2 regions of the Methylobacterium sp. CM6246 genome follow, and region 2 is predicted to be linked to the other one. Evidence: predicted binding sites of a transcription regulator. Region 2 holds the regulator's gene; the other holds the start of a gene.
What was found. Region 2 encodes LexA, which represses DNA repair genes until DNA is damaged. Its sites were predicted from a motif close to TGTTCNNNNTGTGTTCNG; they were not measured.

Region 1 (7,247 bases), 1.5 Mb from region 2:
GCGTCTCCGATGGTCGGGTCGGCCGCGATCGCCTCGTGGAACGCGTGCGCGACCAGTTCGGCGGGCAGCGACGGGTGCCCGAGCCGGGCCGCGACCCGGTGGCCGACCGCGCCCTCCAAGGTGGCGTGATTCAGGATGGTCGCGACGATGAACGAGGCGAGCTGCGGCTCCGTGCGCAAGACGTCCTCGGCCTCGGCGCGCAGCCGCGACCAGACCGGATCGCAGACGGCGAGGTCCCCTGCGTCGCGGCCGAAGGCTGGGCTGAGGGCTGGACTGGCACTCATGAACGGTGGCTCGCGATCGAGGTGTCTGGTGCGCGCTTCGCTGCCGCGGATCCGGCCTCATGGCCGGGTGGAGCCGGGCGCTGCGGCGAAGCTCCGGCATCCCGGCCGACGCGGTGAACGACCGCGCCGTTGCGGGTCATCCTAGCACGTCGTCCTACAGGGTGAGCTATGCGCGGGGCGCTTGGTCTGGGGCATCGTGCGTTCCGGCAAGTGGCCGCCCGTGACGGCGCCTACCATAGCGTGGTGCGCCGCAGCGCAGCGATCAAGGGTGGCAGGCGTGCGGGAGAGGCCGCGCCTTTGTCGCTGTCAGCGGTTCCGTCGCGGGCGCGGGCTTGTTTCAGCCGGCGACGGCCACTTCGCCGAACCGCGCCTCGATCGTCGAAACGAGGCGGTCGACCATGGTCTGGAGCGGGATGTCGGAGGTGTCGACCGTGGCCGAGGCCCGGGCGTAGAGCGGCTCCCGGCTCGCCAGCACCGCCCGCAGCTCCTGCATCGCCGAGGCATGGTCGCCGGTGGTGGCGAGGTGCCCCTGCTCGCGCACGCGGCTCATGTGCTCCTCCGGCCGGGCGCGGAGCCAGACCGTGTAGAACGCCTGGAGCAGCAGGTCGTAGGTCAGCGGCTCGGCCACGATGCCGCCGCTCGTCGCCAGGATCAGCGGGCCGGGATGCTCGGTGAGGCGGCGCAGGGCCGCCTGCTCCAGGCGGCGGTAGCCCTCCTGGCCGTAGATCGCGAAGATCTCCTGCACCGAGAGCGCGTTCTCCCGCTCGATCTCGGCGTTCAACTCCACGAAAGTCCAGCCCAGGCGCTCGGCCGCGAGCTTGCCGAGCGTCGACTTGCCGGCGCCGCGCAGTCCGATCACCGCGACGCGCAGGCGCCCGCTCGATTCGGAGCGGCTGCCGCCGGAGAGCGCCTCCTTGGCGGCGGCGATCTGGGCCGGATTCGCCTGGCCGAGCAGGTCGCGCACCACGGGCCAGTCGGGCAGGCCGTCATTGCCGGTGATCAAATCGTCGAGGCGCACGCCCATGGCGTTGGCGACCCGCCGCAGCAGGATGATCGAGACGTTGCCCTGTCCGCCCTCGAGCTGCGCGATGTAGCGCTCGGAGAGGCCCGAGGTCTGGGACAGCACCTTGCGCGACAAGCCACGCACGGTGCGCGCGTGCCTGACGCGGCGCCCGAGATCCGTGAGAAAGAGCGATTCCTGTTCCAACACGCCGCTCATGGCGTCGTCCGCTTTCCTGCCAGCCCGAAAGCAGAGTGCTTGCCCTGCATGTCTGCCACTTCAAGATGCATTGTGATTCGCAACCTAGGATCGAGCGGGTGCTTGCTCGACCGTTCGTGCGAAGCCTGGCGTACCCTACCCTGAAGTCTGTATTGCGCCGCCTGTATCCGGCCGCTTCGACCGGTCCACGGGCCATGGCCGCACCGGCCCGACCCTGTTGCTGGCGTATCGTCTATGTGTTGCGGATCGGCCCAGTGGTCAAGCCTTGAGCAGGATCCTCGTGTGGGCAGATTTTGGACAAGCAGTGGTTGTCCGGCCCCGATCGGACCGGCTCCGCCTCACTCGACCGGGATGGCCGTGGCCTCGCGGACGGGTGCCGCCGCGGGCGGCGCGCGGCGCGGCGTGGCGGCGGCCAGCAGCTGGATCGACGGGCGGCGCGGCGGCAGCGGCACGTCGACGGTCTCGGTCACCCCGCTGGTCGCCGCCGCTTGCGTCATCGCGGCGCCCTGGAACGCTCCGGCCGGCTCGGCCTGCGGTGAGAGGCGCAATTCGGCGAGCTGGGCCGGCGCGGCCTCCGCGCTGCCAAGGCCTGCCGGGCGGCGCGGCGGAAGCGGAACCTCCACGGTCTCGACCGCGGCCACCTGCACGGCGGCGGCCGGCGCGGCACCCGCGGCGGCGGGCTCGACGGACAGGCTTGCATACGTGACGGAGCCGCTGAGGGCGTCCGGACGCCGGGGCGGGAGCGGGACCTCGACCGTCTCGCTCGGCACCGCCGCGACGGCGGCCGCGGTGGGGGCGTAGGCCAGGGCCCCCGAGGCGGCGCCGGGATCCGTGACGCCGCCGCCGAACAGGCTCGCCAACGCGCTGGCCGAGGCCGCGACGGGGGCCACCACCGCGGCGACCTCGGTGGAGATGCCCTGGCGCTTGGCCGCGTAGTAATAGCCGCGGTTGTAGTACTGGTAGGCTTGGCTGACGTTGCCTTGGGCGGTGCGATAGGCGCCCGCCAGGTAGGCGACGCCGTAGCGCAGGTTGGTCGCCGGATCGTAGAGGCCCGCCGCGTCGCCGGTGTAGCCGAGGCTGCGCGCCGTCGCGTGCTTGATCTGCATCAGCCCGAGGGCGCTGCCGCCCTTGGCCTTCGGGTTGTAATTGCTCTCGCGCTTCACCACCGCGTGGACGAAGCTCGCCGGGACGCCGTTCGCCTTGGCCTGCTGCTCGATCAGCGCATCGATGTTGTCGCGCGCGCCCTGCCCGAAGGCGGCCACGGGCACGACCGCGAGAGCGGCAGCCAGGAAGAGGCGATGCATTCCGAGACCCGGTCCTGCTTGTTCTGTGGTCAAGCTAGGTCGCGGGGAAATGAGGCCGTAAAGGGGCCCGGATCCGGCAGCCTGTGGGCGCGTGGAGTGTCGGGCACCCCTGTGCCTTGTCGGTCACAGGGCGGCGCCGTCGGTTAACCATCCCGGTTATCCACAGCGTGCGGGCCTGGACAGTCAGGGCAAAATGAAGCGCGCGACCCCGTGGGCGAACCCGTCCGCGCCGTTGCCGTCCGTCACGGCGCTGGCGGCCGCCTTCACACCCGGGTCGGCATTGCCCATCGCCACCGAGAATCCGCTGCGGGCGAACATCGGCTGGTCGTTCCCGGCATCCCCGAAGGTGGCGATCCGCTCGGGCGGGATGCGCAGATGCGCGCTCATCCAGGCCACGAACTGCCCCTTGTCGAGCCCGGGCGGCGTCACGTCGAGATAGTAGGCCTGGGAGCGGTGCACCGTGGCGCGCCCGGCCAGCGCGGTCCCGATCCGGGTCTCGCAATCGGCCAGGTGCGCGTGGTCCCGGCTGACCCCGACGATCTTCGAGGCTGCCCCCATCAGGCTGCCGAGATCGGCCACCACGCGCGGCTCGGCGCCGATCGTCCGGCGCTCGAGATCCGTGTAGGGGCCCTCCGGGTCGCGCAGGCACCAGGCCCCCTCGGCGAAGACCCAGACGTCGAGACCCTCGGCCTGAAGGCGTTCCAGCGCCGCCCGCGCGGCGGCTTCCGGGATCAGCCGCTCCGCGAGGGTCGAGAGATCGGGCCGGACCACGCTGGCGCCATTGAACGCCCCCATCGGTAGGTCGAGGCCGAGGGCGTCGACGAGGCCCCGCAGGCCCAAAGGCGGCCGGGCCGACGCGATGCTGAATCCGATCCCGGCCGCGCGCAGGCGCTTCACCGCCGCGATCGTCGAGGGGGCGAGCTGCTTGTCGTCGGTCACCAGCGTGCCGTCGACATCGGAGATCACCAGGGCGATGCCGCTCGCCTTGGGTGCGTCGGACGCCATCGCTCAGGTCCTTCCGGCGGGGAGGGGGGCCTCCGCGGCGAGCTGCGCCACGACACGGTCGGCGACGGTCACCGGCGCCGCGTCGATCCCCACGATGATCGGCTGCTCGTCGGGGCCGGGGATTTCCAGGGTGGCGAACTGGCTGTCCAGCAGCCGGGGCGACATGAAGTGGCCATGGCGCTCGGCGAGGCGCTCGGACACGAGGGCCCTGTCGCCGTCCAGGTAGACGATCCGGACGCGCCGGCTCCCGCGGGTGAGCACGTCCCGGTACGCCCGGCGCAGGGCCGAGCAGACCACCACGCCGGATTCGCCGGCCTCCAGCCGATGCTGGATCCAGACCGCGATCCGGGCGAGCCACGGCGCGCGGTCCTCGTCGTCCAGCGCGTGGCCCGCATGCATCTTGGCCACGTGCTCGGGGGTGTGGAAGCTGTCGCCGTCCACGAAGATCCAGCCGAGCCGCTCGGCGATCAGCGCGCCGACGGTGCTCTTGCCCGAGCCCGAGACACCCATGACCACCAGGACCTGCGCCGCCCGCGCGGCCGCTCCGGCTTCGTTCTGCATCCGCCCATCCGAGCTCATCCGGACCATGCCGCTCCGGGGCGCAACCCTGCGCCGTGGGCTTCATCAATAGGCTCGGCGGGCGGGAAGGAAAGGTTTCTGGGGAACAGGGGGCAATGCGCCGACATCCCGTGGAACCCCGGATGGGGCGGCACGTTCTCCCCGGCGACGGCAGAACATTTCAGGAACGAGGGTCCCATGGCCAAGGCAGCCGACAAGCACGACGCGACCCAGGAAAACCCGAAGACCGATCCGAAGGACGTCTCGAACCAGATCAAGGATCCGGATCAGTGGACCACCGGCGGTGAGCCGATGACCGGGGCGCAGGCTTCGTATCTCAAGACCTTGTCGGAAGAGGCCAAGGAGCCGGAGGCCTTCGACTCGGACATCGACAAGGCCGAGGCGTCCAAGCGGATCGACGACCTGCGCCACAAGGCCGGCCACGCCTGAGCGACCCGGGCACACCGCGTCCTGGACCAAGCCGGGCCGCGTCATCGGACATGTCGAAAGGTCGGTGCCGTCACGGGCGCCGGCCTTTCGGCGTTCGGACCCACGTCTCGAAGGCGATGTTTCGAAGACACTATTAAGCCGGCGGCAATGGGAGCCCGGTTAGACGTTCCCATCGCGCCGGGCGACGAGAGCGCTCAACGTCGGCGCGGATACCGGTGGATGCGTGCGCAAGCGCGTCGAACCAGGGGCCTGGAGGCGGGCCCGATCGCGATACGATCGGGTGCGGTTCCGGGCGCAGCGGAAGTCGGAGTCACGGATGGCGGAGCCGAGCTGCGAGGGATCGAGGGCGGCTTCCGGACGATCCCGCCTCCGTGGGGCCGACCTCGCCCGGCAGGCGTTGTCGCGCTTTGCCGCGAACGCGCGCGGGTCCACCGCCATGGAGTACGCCCTGATCGGCGCGCTGATCTTCATCGTCGCGGCCGGCAGCATCCGGTATTACGGCTCCCGGATGACCCCGATCTACGAGCGCATCAGCACGACGGTGAGCCAGGCCAATTGAGGGGCGCCGTTCCGGCCCCGGCCGTAAAGTTTTCGTCCGTCTGCCCCGAAAAAGCTGTGCTTAGTGAGGATGAAACCGCCCGCTCGGCCGTCGCGGGCGCAGTGTGGCCCACCCGCTACGGACACCCCGGCCGCTATGGGCTAGGCACGGGCTCGGCAAAACCGATGGGCAACATCTGGATGCGCAAACTTTCCCTCGCTCTGCTCGCCGCGACGGCGATGTCGGGCTGCTCGTATCTGCCTTCGGCGGGTCCGACGGCGAGCGCGATCCAGGCCGGCGCGGAAGTCGCCACCGCCGACGGCGGCGTGCTCGCCCGCTACGAAATCATCGACGTCACCCCATCCGTGGTCGAGGCCCTGCGCGGCCGGCCCCTCGACAGCCTGCTCGCCTCCTTCGGTGACCACCGCCCCTCCACCGAGCCGGTGATCGGCATCGGCGACATGGTCTCGGTCTCGGTCTGGGAGGCCGGTTCCGGCGGCCTGTTCTCCGGCCCGCTGGTGGCCGACCGCTTCTCCGCCGGCTCCAAGTCCGCCCTCATCCCCGAGCAGCCGGTCGGCCGCGACGGCGCGATCTCGGTGCCCTATGCCGGGCGCATCAAGGTCGCCGGCCGCCGGCCCCAGGACGTCCAGGGCCTGATCGAGAACGAGCTCGCCGGCAAGGCGATCCAGCCGCAGGTGCTGGTCTCGGTCACCCGGCCGATCAGCCAGGCGGTGACCGTCACCGGCGAGGGCGCCGCCGGCGCGCGCCTGCCGCTGTCGGGCCACGGCGACCGCATCCTCGACGTCATCGCGTCGGCGGGCGGCAACCGCTCGCCGGTCTCGGAGACCTTCGTGCGCCTGTCGCGCGGGCCGGTCACCGCCACGGTGCCGCTGACCACGGTGGTGTCGAACCCCAAGGAGAACATCTACCTGCGGCCCAACGACGTGCTGACCCTGGTGCGCGATCCGCAGACCTTCCTGGCGGTGGGCGCGCTCGGCCAGGCGACCGAGCTGCCGTTCCAGGCCGACGGGATCACCCTGGCCCAGGCGCTCGCCAAGGCGCGCGGCCTGTCGGACTTCGCCGCCGACCCGGCCGGCACCTTCATCTTCCGGTTCGAGCCCGCCAGCGTGGTGCGCCGCCTCAACCCGGCCACCAAGCTCACCGGCACCCCGCTGGTGCCGGTGGTGTACCGGATCAACATGCGCGACCCCAACAGCCTGTTCACCACCCAGGCGTTCCGCATGCGCAACCGCGACCTGATCTACGTCTCGAACGCCCCGTTCACCGAGGTCTCGAAGGTGCTGTCGGTCTTCACCTCCGTTACCGGCCCGGTCTCCTCGGTGGCGACCGCTTACTATTACGCGAAGTAAGCGCGGGACGACTTTCACGCGTCGGCGGAAAACAATCGCGTTCCGCCGCGTCCTCGCGTATGGGCTTCCCGTGCGGTTTGGTGCGGCGCGGGAGCGCCCGGACGAAGCCGCGACCCACCCGCGCCGGTGGCTGCCTCGCGCAAGGATGCCTAGAAGAGCCCGATGAAGATCGGACGCGTCGTCTCCGCCCGCGGGCTGTTCCGGCCCACGCTGTTCCCCTTGAGCCTGTGTCTCGCGCTCCTGTCGGCCGGGCCGGCGGCGGCCGATGTCGTGGTCGGCGTCGCGGTTCCGCGCTCGGGCCCCTACGTGGCGGTGGGCGAGCAGGTGCTGCGCGGCGTCGAGGCCTCGGCCCGGGATGCCAACGCCATGGGCGGGCTCGACGGGCAGCCCGTCACCCTCGACGTGCAGGACGATGCCTGCGACTCGAACACCGCCACCGCGGTCGCCAACCACTTCGTGCGCTCCAACGTGCGCCTCGTGGTCGGCCATGTCTGCTCGAACGCCTCGATCGCGGCCTCC
Region 2 (7,247 bases):
GCCTACCTCGAGGATTGCGTCCGCCGGCCGCCGCCGGCCGAGCTGGTGCCGACCGGGATGCGCCTCGCCCCGGCCCTGCTCAAGAGCTTCGCCCAGATGCGGCAGTGAACGCCGCCCTCGACACCTCCGGCCCGGCGCGTAGAGTGCCGGCCATGTCAAGCTTCCGCGTCGCCCGCCCGCTCCTGGCCACATTCCTCGCGGCCCTGGCCGGCCTGCCCCTCGCCGCCCGGGCGGAGCCGTGTGACGACCTCGCCCAGCAGATCGCCGGGGCGATCGGCGGCAAGGTCGGCAAGCGCGCCGGGCCGAGCATCGACATCCGCCTGGCCGGTCCGATCAAGTTCGACGTGACCTGCCGGGCCGAGCCGATCGTGCAGGCGACCTCCGCGGAGCCCGCTCCCTCGGCGGCCTTCTTCCGCGACCTCGCGGCGGCCTCGGAGATCCTGGTCGGCGAGCCGGCCGCGCGGGTCGAGCCGATCATCGCCGACGCCTACCGGACCGCCCTGTCGGACCGCCGCAAGTCGTTCATCCAGCAGAACGGCTGGTCCGCCTCCTGCTACACCGATCCCGGCAGCAGCGCGATGCGCACCCTGTGCTCGGTGGGGCGCATCCCGCCGCGCTGATCAATACTCGATCACGTCCTCAAGCGCGTAATGCTTCACGGTCTTCCGGTTGGCGATCAGCTCGTCCACGGTCGGCTCGCCCTTGAGGGCCCGGGCGATGGCGAGCTTCGTCGCCTCGTAGTTGGTGCGGTACAGGTCCTTGCGGTCGAGGTTGTCGTCCTCCGCGCAGCGCGGGTCGAGCCAGATCATGATGATCATGCACAGCTCGTCGAGACCGTCCTTGGGCAGCACGCCCTCGATGATGCAATCCACGATCGCGTCGCCGGTGGCGGCCTGGACGACGCCGCCGAGCAGCTCGACATACTCGGCCGTGTGGATCGTCGCCTTGGTGGTCATCATCGTGGCGGGGCGCACGAGCTGGTTGAGGTCGCGCACCACGAACATCCGGGTGTGGCCCTGGACCTGCCCCATCATCGACGCGAAGGCCTGACCCACCGGTCCCCGTACCGAGCCGATCAGCACCTCGGGCATGGCGTCGGTGTACTGCCCGTCGGCGGCCAGGACGGTGGCCTCGCCGGTGCGGAACCAGATCTCTTGCATGTTTCGCGACTCCCCGTGTCAGGTCGCCCGGGGGAGACATCATCGAGGCGCCGGCGTCAATCGCTCCGGAGCAGGCCGACCCCGTCGAGGGCGCCGACCCCGGCGATCGCCACGGTCGGGCCGGCGCTCTTGAGGAACTCGGATCCGCGGGGCAGGGAAGTCGGGTGCGGCGCGACGCGGGAACAGTCCCGGGCCAGGGCCGTTCCGGCCGGAGCCTGCGGCGTTGTCTCGGGTCCGGCAGCCGGGAGGGATGTCATGACGGAGAGCACGGATCGGGGGGGCGGCTGGAGCCTCCAGGCGAGCGCCATGCCGGACGGGGTACGGCTCGAACTCGCCCTCGCCGACCTCGGCGGCGGCCCGGTCACCGCGGCGATCGTGCTGGACCGGGCGGAGGCCCGAGCCTTCGCCCGCGCCCTGCTGGCGGCGGCCGGCGATGCGGCCGAGCGCACCTTCCCCAAGCCGGGCGCCTGACCGGGCGGTCTCGGGGCCGGCGCGGGCGGCTCAGATCATTGTTGGATGAAGCCCGGATTGCGGCCCGGCAGGCGCGGCACCACCGTGCCCCGCTTCTCGATCGGCGCGTCGCAGGCGTAGGTGAATTCGCTCTTCTGCGGATCGAACACCGTCTCGCCGGTGATCCGGCAATCCTCCCGCACGGTCTCGTCGAGATAGGCGCGGGCGGCGGTGCGGAAGCGCTTCACCCGGGTCGCGGCCGGATCGGGATCGATCCGCACCTCGCTGAGATTGCAGCCGGTGTACTCGCGCAGGGCGTTCGAGACGACGAGCATCCGGCGCACCTGCCGGTTGTCGTAGACCTCGTAGGGCTCCTTGCAGCCGATGGTGACCACCTGCGGGGTGAGCGCCACGTAGTTGCGCGAGATATACGAGAACCCGGTGGTGCAGCCGGCCAGCGCCAAGCCGACGGCCCCGGCACCGATGGGCAGAAGAGCCGCGCGTCGCATCCTCGTCATCCCAAGCCCAATTCCAGCCCAGTCTCGAAGCCGCCGGGACGATCCGCCTGCCCCGCCGACCGGGGCAAGCACCTCGGCGCATTGAAACGGCGCCGCTTGCCCAGTCAATTCGTTTGTCGCCCGAGATGCCGTTCCAGGCGTCCGCGACCGGTCATCGCTCGACTCGGCGGTGGACGGCGCGCGTGACAGGCTTTGTTGCTGCGCCAGGACGGCGGAACGATCCGACCGGGTGGCGGCGCCGTCAGTCCTCGAAGACGTCCCCGACCAGCCGACGCACGAACTGGAACGCCTCCGTCGCCCCCGCGGCGACGCGTTGCTCCCCGGCCTCCCGGAGTTCGACCCGGTCGAGGGCGGCCGTGAAAAGCCGCCAATGCAACCCGCGTCCTTCGGGATGTCCGGCAAGATGGCGCGCACCGTGGGTTTCCGACAGGCCGAGCGCCCGGGCCTCCTTGAGCAGGATGGCCGCCCCGAGATTCGAGCCCTCGGCGACGTAGAGCCAGCCCAATCCCTGCGCCGGTTCGATCGTCCCGGGATGTTCCTCGGACGCGCCGTCAGGGACGGGCGCTCCGACATCGCGCAGATCCTGCTGGATCAAGGGCAGTCGGCGCCTGCCGTCGAGATCGGGCAGGACATGGGCGAACGCGCCATCGCGATAGACTCGATCGACGACCGCATGGAACCTGTACTGGATCTGGAGGAACAGCGCGTAGCGCTCCAGGCTCGCGAACGGCTTTGCCGCCATGATGCGCCGATCAAGCTGATCATGGGCGGCCGCGGTCGCCACTCTCAGGCGCTTCACGCGGCTGCAGGTCTCGGCGATGTCGGATGATGCGGCGTCCATGCGATCTATGTCTGTCGTCCGGGCAAGGTGCCGTGGGCAGACGTGAGCGGCCCGCCGCGCCACTCTGACCGTCCCAGCCTATGGACCATTGCGGCGATTCGGGTCACCGAGGCTGGCCCGGGTTCGTGCCGATCCGGCCAGACCGGTTCTGCCATGGCGGAGCGACCGCGTCACGGCACACAACGGCCGCATCCGCACATCGCCGATCGATCAAGCTCGGCCGATCACGCTTGCGGAACACTTGCGGAACGTTTAACGTGTTCGTGATTTGTTTCCGCGACCGCATCGAAGCGGTCCTCCAAGCCGCGAGTCCCCCGTCGATGCTCACGCGCAAGCAGCTGGACCTCCTGCGTTTCATCCAGAGCCGCATGCAGGAATGTGGCGTCCCGCCCTCGTTCGACGAGATGAAGGACGCCCTCGATCTGAAGTCCAAATCGGGCATCCACCGGCTGATCACGGCCCTCGAGGAGCGCGGCTTCCTGCGCCGCTTGCCGAACCGGGCGCGCGCCATCGAGGTGATCCGCATCCCCGAGAGCCTGTCCCAGGCGGCTGCTCCACCCGCGGAGCCCCGCCGCTTCACCCCGAGCGTGGTCGAGGGCGGGAAGTCCAAGCTGCCGGCGCAGCCGGCGACCGCCCGGATGATCGACGACGGCGGCCGCGCCATCTCGATCCCCGTGATGGGCCGGATCGCGGCCGGTACGCCGGTCTCGGCGATCCAGAACCAGAGCCACGCCATCACCATGTCGCCGGACTTCCTGGCCGGCGGCGAGCATTACGCCCTCGAGGTCCGCGGCGACTCGATGGTCGATGCCGGCATCCTGGACGGTGACCTCGTGGTGATCCGCAAGCAGGATACGGCCAATACCGGCGACATCATCGTGGCGCTGATCGACGACGAGGAGGCGACGCTCAAGCGGCTCCGCCGCCGGGGCTCCTCGATCGCCCTGGAGGCCGCCAACCCGGCCTACGAGACCCGCGTGCTCGGGCCCGACCGGGTCCAGATCCAGGGCCGGCTCGTCAGCCTCGTCCGCCGCTACTGAAGGGGTTCGGCCGGCGCGTCGCCGGGCGCGGCCTCGGAACCGGCGACGTCGGCCTCGGCCGGGATCGGCTCGGAGGGCGTTACCACTTTCGGTTGTGGGACAGGCGACGGCCGCGAAGCCGGTGATGCCCGCCAAGGCACGGTACGGCCCGTGTCGCGGGTATAGCGTGCCGTGAAGCCATTCCGGTCGGCCCGGAGCGCGACGGCGCCTCGTTCGGCGAGCACCCGGCGGTCGATCACCAGCGGCCCCGTGCAGGTGGGCGGCGCCGCGAGCCGCGAGATCAGCAGGGCCGCCCGGGCGCAGTCCTCCGTGAAGGCGCGCCGGTCGCGGACCAGGGCGACGGCGCGGCCGTCCGGCAGGCTTGCGGTGCAGCCGAGCCGGTCGCACCGTCCGACAGCCGACGAAGCCTGGATCACCGCCTTCGCCGATCGCCCGTCGCCATCCGCTTTCAGCCACTGCTCCATCACGAAGGCCGAAGGATTGCCGAGGGCCCACAGGACTCCGTCCGGTCCACGCACGGCCGCACCACCGCCCTGCCGGTCGACGTACAGGTCGAATCGCTCCGGAACGACGGCGAGGCCGAGCCCGAGCAGTGCGGGCGGCAGGGCCAGCCAGCGCAGCCGCGATACCGGCAGCGTCGCCAGCAGCAGCCCTGCCGCCAGCAGCATCAGCGCGCCGGTGCCGAAGGCCGGCAGCACCAGGACGGCCCGATTGAAGCCGGCGATCCATTCGGAGATCGCCAGCATGCCGCCCACCGCCTGTCCCATCAGCCACCAGATCGGCCGGTCCAGGGCGAAGGGATAGGCCAGGATCCCGATCACCGCCGCCGGCATCACGACCAGGGAGACCAGCGGCAGGGTCAGGGCGTTGCCGATCAGCCCGAACGGCTGGACCGTCTGGAAATGGTAGGTCACGAACGGCGCCGTCGCGACCTGTGCCACCAGGGTCGTCGCGAGGGTGCCTGTCACGGCCGAGAGGCCGGTGCCGACGAACCGTTCGATCCGCCCCGCCCCGGGACGCTGGAACAGGCGTCCGTCGATGAGCCGCGCGCAGGCGATCAGCCCGGCCACCGCCCCGAACGACATCTGGAAGCTCGGTCCGAGCAGGCCCTCAGGTTCCCGCGCCAATGCTATCAGGGCGGCCAGCGCGAGGTTGCGCATGGACAGCGCCGGCCGGTCGACCAGGATCGCGCCGAGCATGATCAGCGTCATGATCAGCGAGCGCTCGGCGGCGATGTCCCAGCCCGAGAACGCGCAATAGGCGGTGACGCCCAGCATCGCGAACCCGGCGGCGATCTTCTTGATCGGCCAGACCAGCGCGCAATACGGCACCAGCGCCAAGACGGCCCGCACCAGCCAGAACACCACGCCGGCGGCCAGCACCATGTGGAGGCCCGAGATGGAAACGACGTGATAGATGCCCGCCGCCCGGAGCGCATCGTTGGCGGCCGGTCCGATCAGGCCGCGCTTGCCCGTGACCAGGGCCGCCGCCACGGCCCCCGCTTGCCCGCCCTCGGCCTGCGCGATCCGGCGTGTCAGCGCGTTGCGGGCCTCGTCCAGCAAGGCTGCCAGTCGCAGGCGCAGAGGCGGCGGGGTGGGCGGCTCTCGAACCGTGATCGCCCCGATCAGCGAGCCTACCGCGCCGAGTCCCTGAAAGTAGGCATCCCGGGCGAAATCGTAGCCGCCCGGTCGTGCCGCCTCGGGCGGCGGCAGCAACCTTGCCGTCGCGGCGATGAAGTCCCCGGGCCGCAGGGATGGCGCCTTCCGGAACGAGACCCGCACCCGAAGCGGCCTCAAAGCGGGTTCGAGCCCGGCGAAGCTCTCGACCCTGATCACCAGCCGGGCGCCGACCTCGCGCTCGTCCAGCCCCTCGATCATCCCGGTCAGCGGCCCGATTGTAGTGCGGGTGAGGATCGGCGCCGCCACCTGCGAGACCCGCCAGGTCGCCGCCGCGAAGCCCAGGAAGCCGGCTGTCAGCGCCAGGCAAAGGGCGAGTGCCCCCGGCCGCGCACCCAGGAACGGCGCCGGCGCGAGGGCGAGCGCCGCTCCGGCCAAGGGGGCGGCGAGGAACGGCGTCCCGTCGGCACACCCGAAGAAGACCAGGATCCCGGCGCCGAACGCCACCGCCAGCCACGGGAACAGGCGGCGCTGCTCGACCTCCCGGGTGAGCCCATCGGCGAGCCAGCCGCGGAGCGCCGGCATCGACACCGGGCGCGTGCCGGCCAGCGCCACCGCGCCGCCCGCCAGCCTCGCGCCGATCCGCCGCATCCGCCCCGCCCCGTGCCGGACGACTCAAGTCCCGGCCGGGGATTCTTAACGCACCCATCGGCCCGTGCTACAGCGGACGCTTCGTGCTACGGGCGCCACGCCGTGCGACGGGCGCCGCCCTGACGCCCTGCACCGCCCCGTCGCCCTTCGCCCCCGAACATATCGGCCCGATGTCCTCAGCCGTCGTCACGCGCTTCGCCCCCTCGCCCACCGGATACCTCCATATCGGCGGTGCCCGCACGGCGCTGTTCAATTGGCTGTACGCCCGCCACACCGGCGGCAAGATGCTGCTGCGCATCGAGGATACCGACCGGGAACGCTCGACCAAGGGCGCGATCGACGCGATCCTCGACGGCCTGTCCTGGCTCGGCCTCGATTGGGACGGGGACGTGGTCTTCCAGTTCGCCCGCGCCGAGCGCCATCGCGCGGTCGCCGAGGAGCTCCTGGCCGCCGGCCGCGCCTACCATTGCTACGCCTCCGCGGAGGAACTGACGCAGATGCGGGAGACCGCCCGAGCCGAGGGCCGGGCCCCGCGCTACGACGGGCGGTGGCGCGATCGCGACCCGTCCGAGGCTCCTGCCGGGGTCAGGCCGGTGATCCGGCTGCGAGCGCCCATCGAGGGCGAGACGGTGGTCGAGGATGCCGTGCAGGGGCGGGTGACCTGGGCCAACCGCGATCTCGACGACCTCGTCCTGCTGCGCTCGGACGGGACGCCGACCTACATGCTCGCCGTCGTGGTCGACGACCACGACATGGGCGTCACCCAGGTCATCCGCGGCGACGACCACCTCACCAACGCGGCCCGGCAGAGCCAGATCTTCTCTGCGCTCGGCTGGGACATCCCCAGGATGGCCCATATCCCGCTGATCCACGGCGCCGACGGGGCGAAGCTGTCGAAGCGCCACGGGGCGCTCGGGGTCGAGGCCTACCGCGACCTCGGCTACCTGCCGGAGGCGCTGCGCAACTACCTC

Region 1: ACYQPG_RS07195 (DUF3072 domain-containing protein) is a predicted target of LexA. The motif match lies at 4,543-4,560, and genes of this name have one in related genera.

Annotation. Positions count from the first base shown of each region.
Region 1 covers NZ_JBTXKY010000001.1:1,427,311-1,434,557, forward strand. The annotation lists gene cysE (serine O-acetyltransferase) at 1-284, opposite strand, end outside; partial or broken gene ACYQPG_RS07175 (helix-turn-helix transcriptional regulator) at 622-1,518, opposite strand; gene ACYQPG_RS07180 (lytic transglycosylase domain-containing protein) at 1,842-2,807, opposite strand; gene ACYQPG_RS07185 (Cof-type HAD-IIB family hydrolase) at 2,991-3,812, opposite strand; gene ACYQPG_RS07190 (gluconokinase) at 3,816-4,373, opposite strand; gene ACYQPG_RS07195 (DUF3072 domain-containing protein) at 4,569-4,820, shown strand; gene ACYQPG_RS07200 (Flp family type IVb pilin) at 5,137-5,379, shown strand; gene ACYQPG_RS07205 (polysaccharide biosynthesis/export family protein) at 5,559-6,728, shown strand; gene ACYQPG_RS07210 (branched-chain amino acid ABC transporter substrate-binding protein) at 6,891-7,247, shown strand, end outside.
Region 2 covers NZ_JBTXKY010000001.1:2,940,893-2,948,139, reverse strand. The annotation lists gene ACYQPG_RS14515 (response regulator) at 1-108, shown strand, start outside; gene ACYQPG_RS14510 (hypothetical protein) at 153-620, shown strand; gene fae (formaldehyde-activating enzyme) at 621-1,160, opposite strand; gene ACYQPG_RS14500 (hypothetical protein) at 1,217-1,417, opposite strand; gene ACYQPG_RS14495 (hypothetical protein) at 1,416-1,631, shown strand; gene ACYQPG_RS14490 (hypothetical protein) at 1,667-2,119, opposite strand; gene ACYQPG_RS14485 (biliverdin-producing heme oxygenase) at 2,370-2,969, opposite strand; gene lexA (transcriptional repressor LexA) at 3,290-4,009, shown strand; gene ACYQPG_RS14475 (ComEC/Rec2 family competence protein) at 4,003-6,276, opposite strand; gene gltX (glutamate--tRNA ligase) at 6,447-7,247, shown strand, end outside.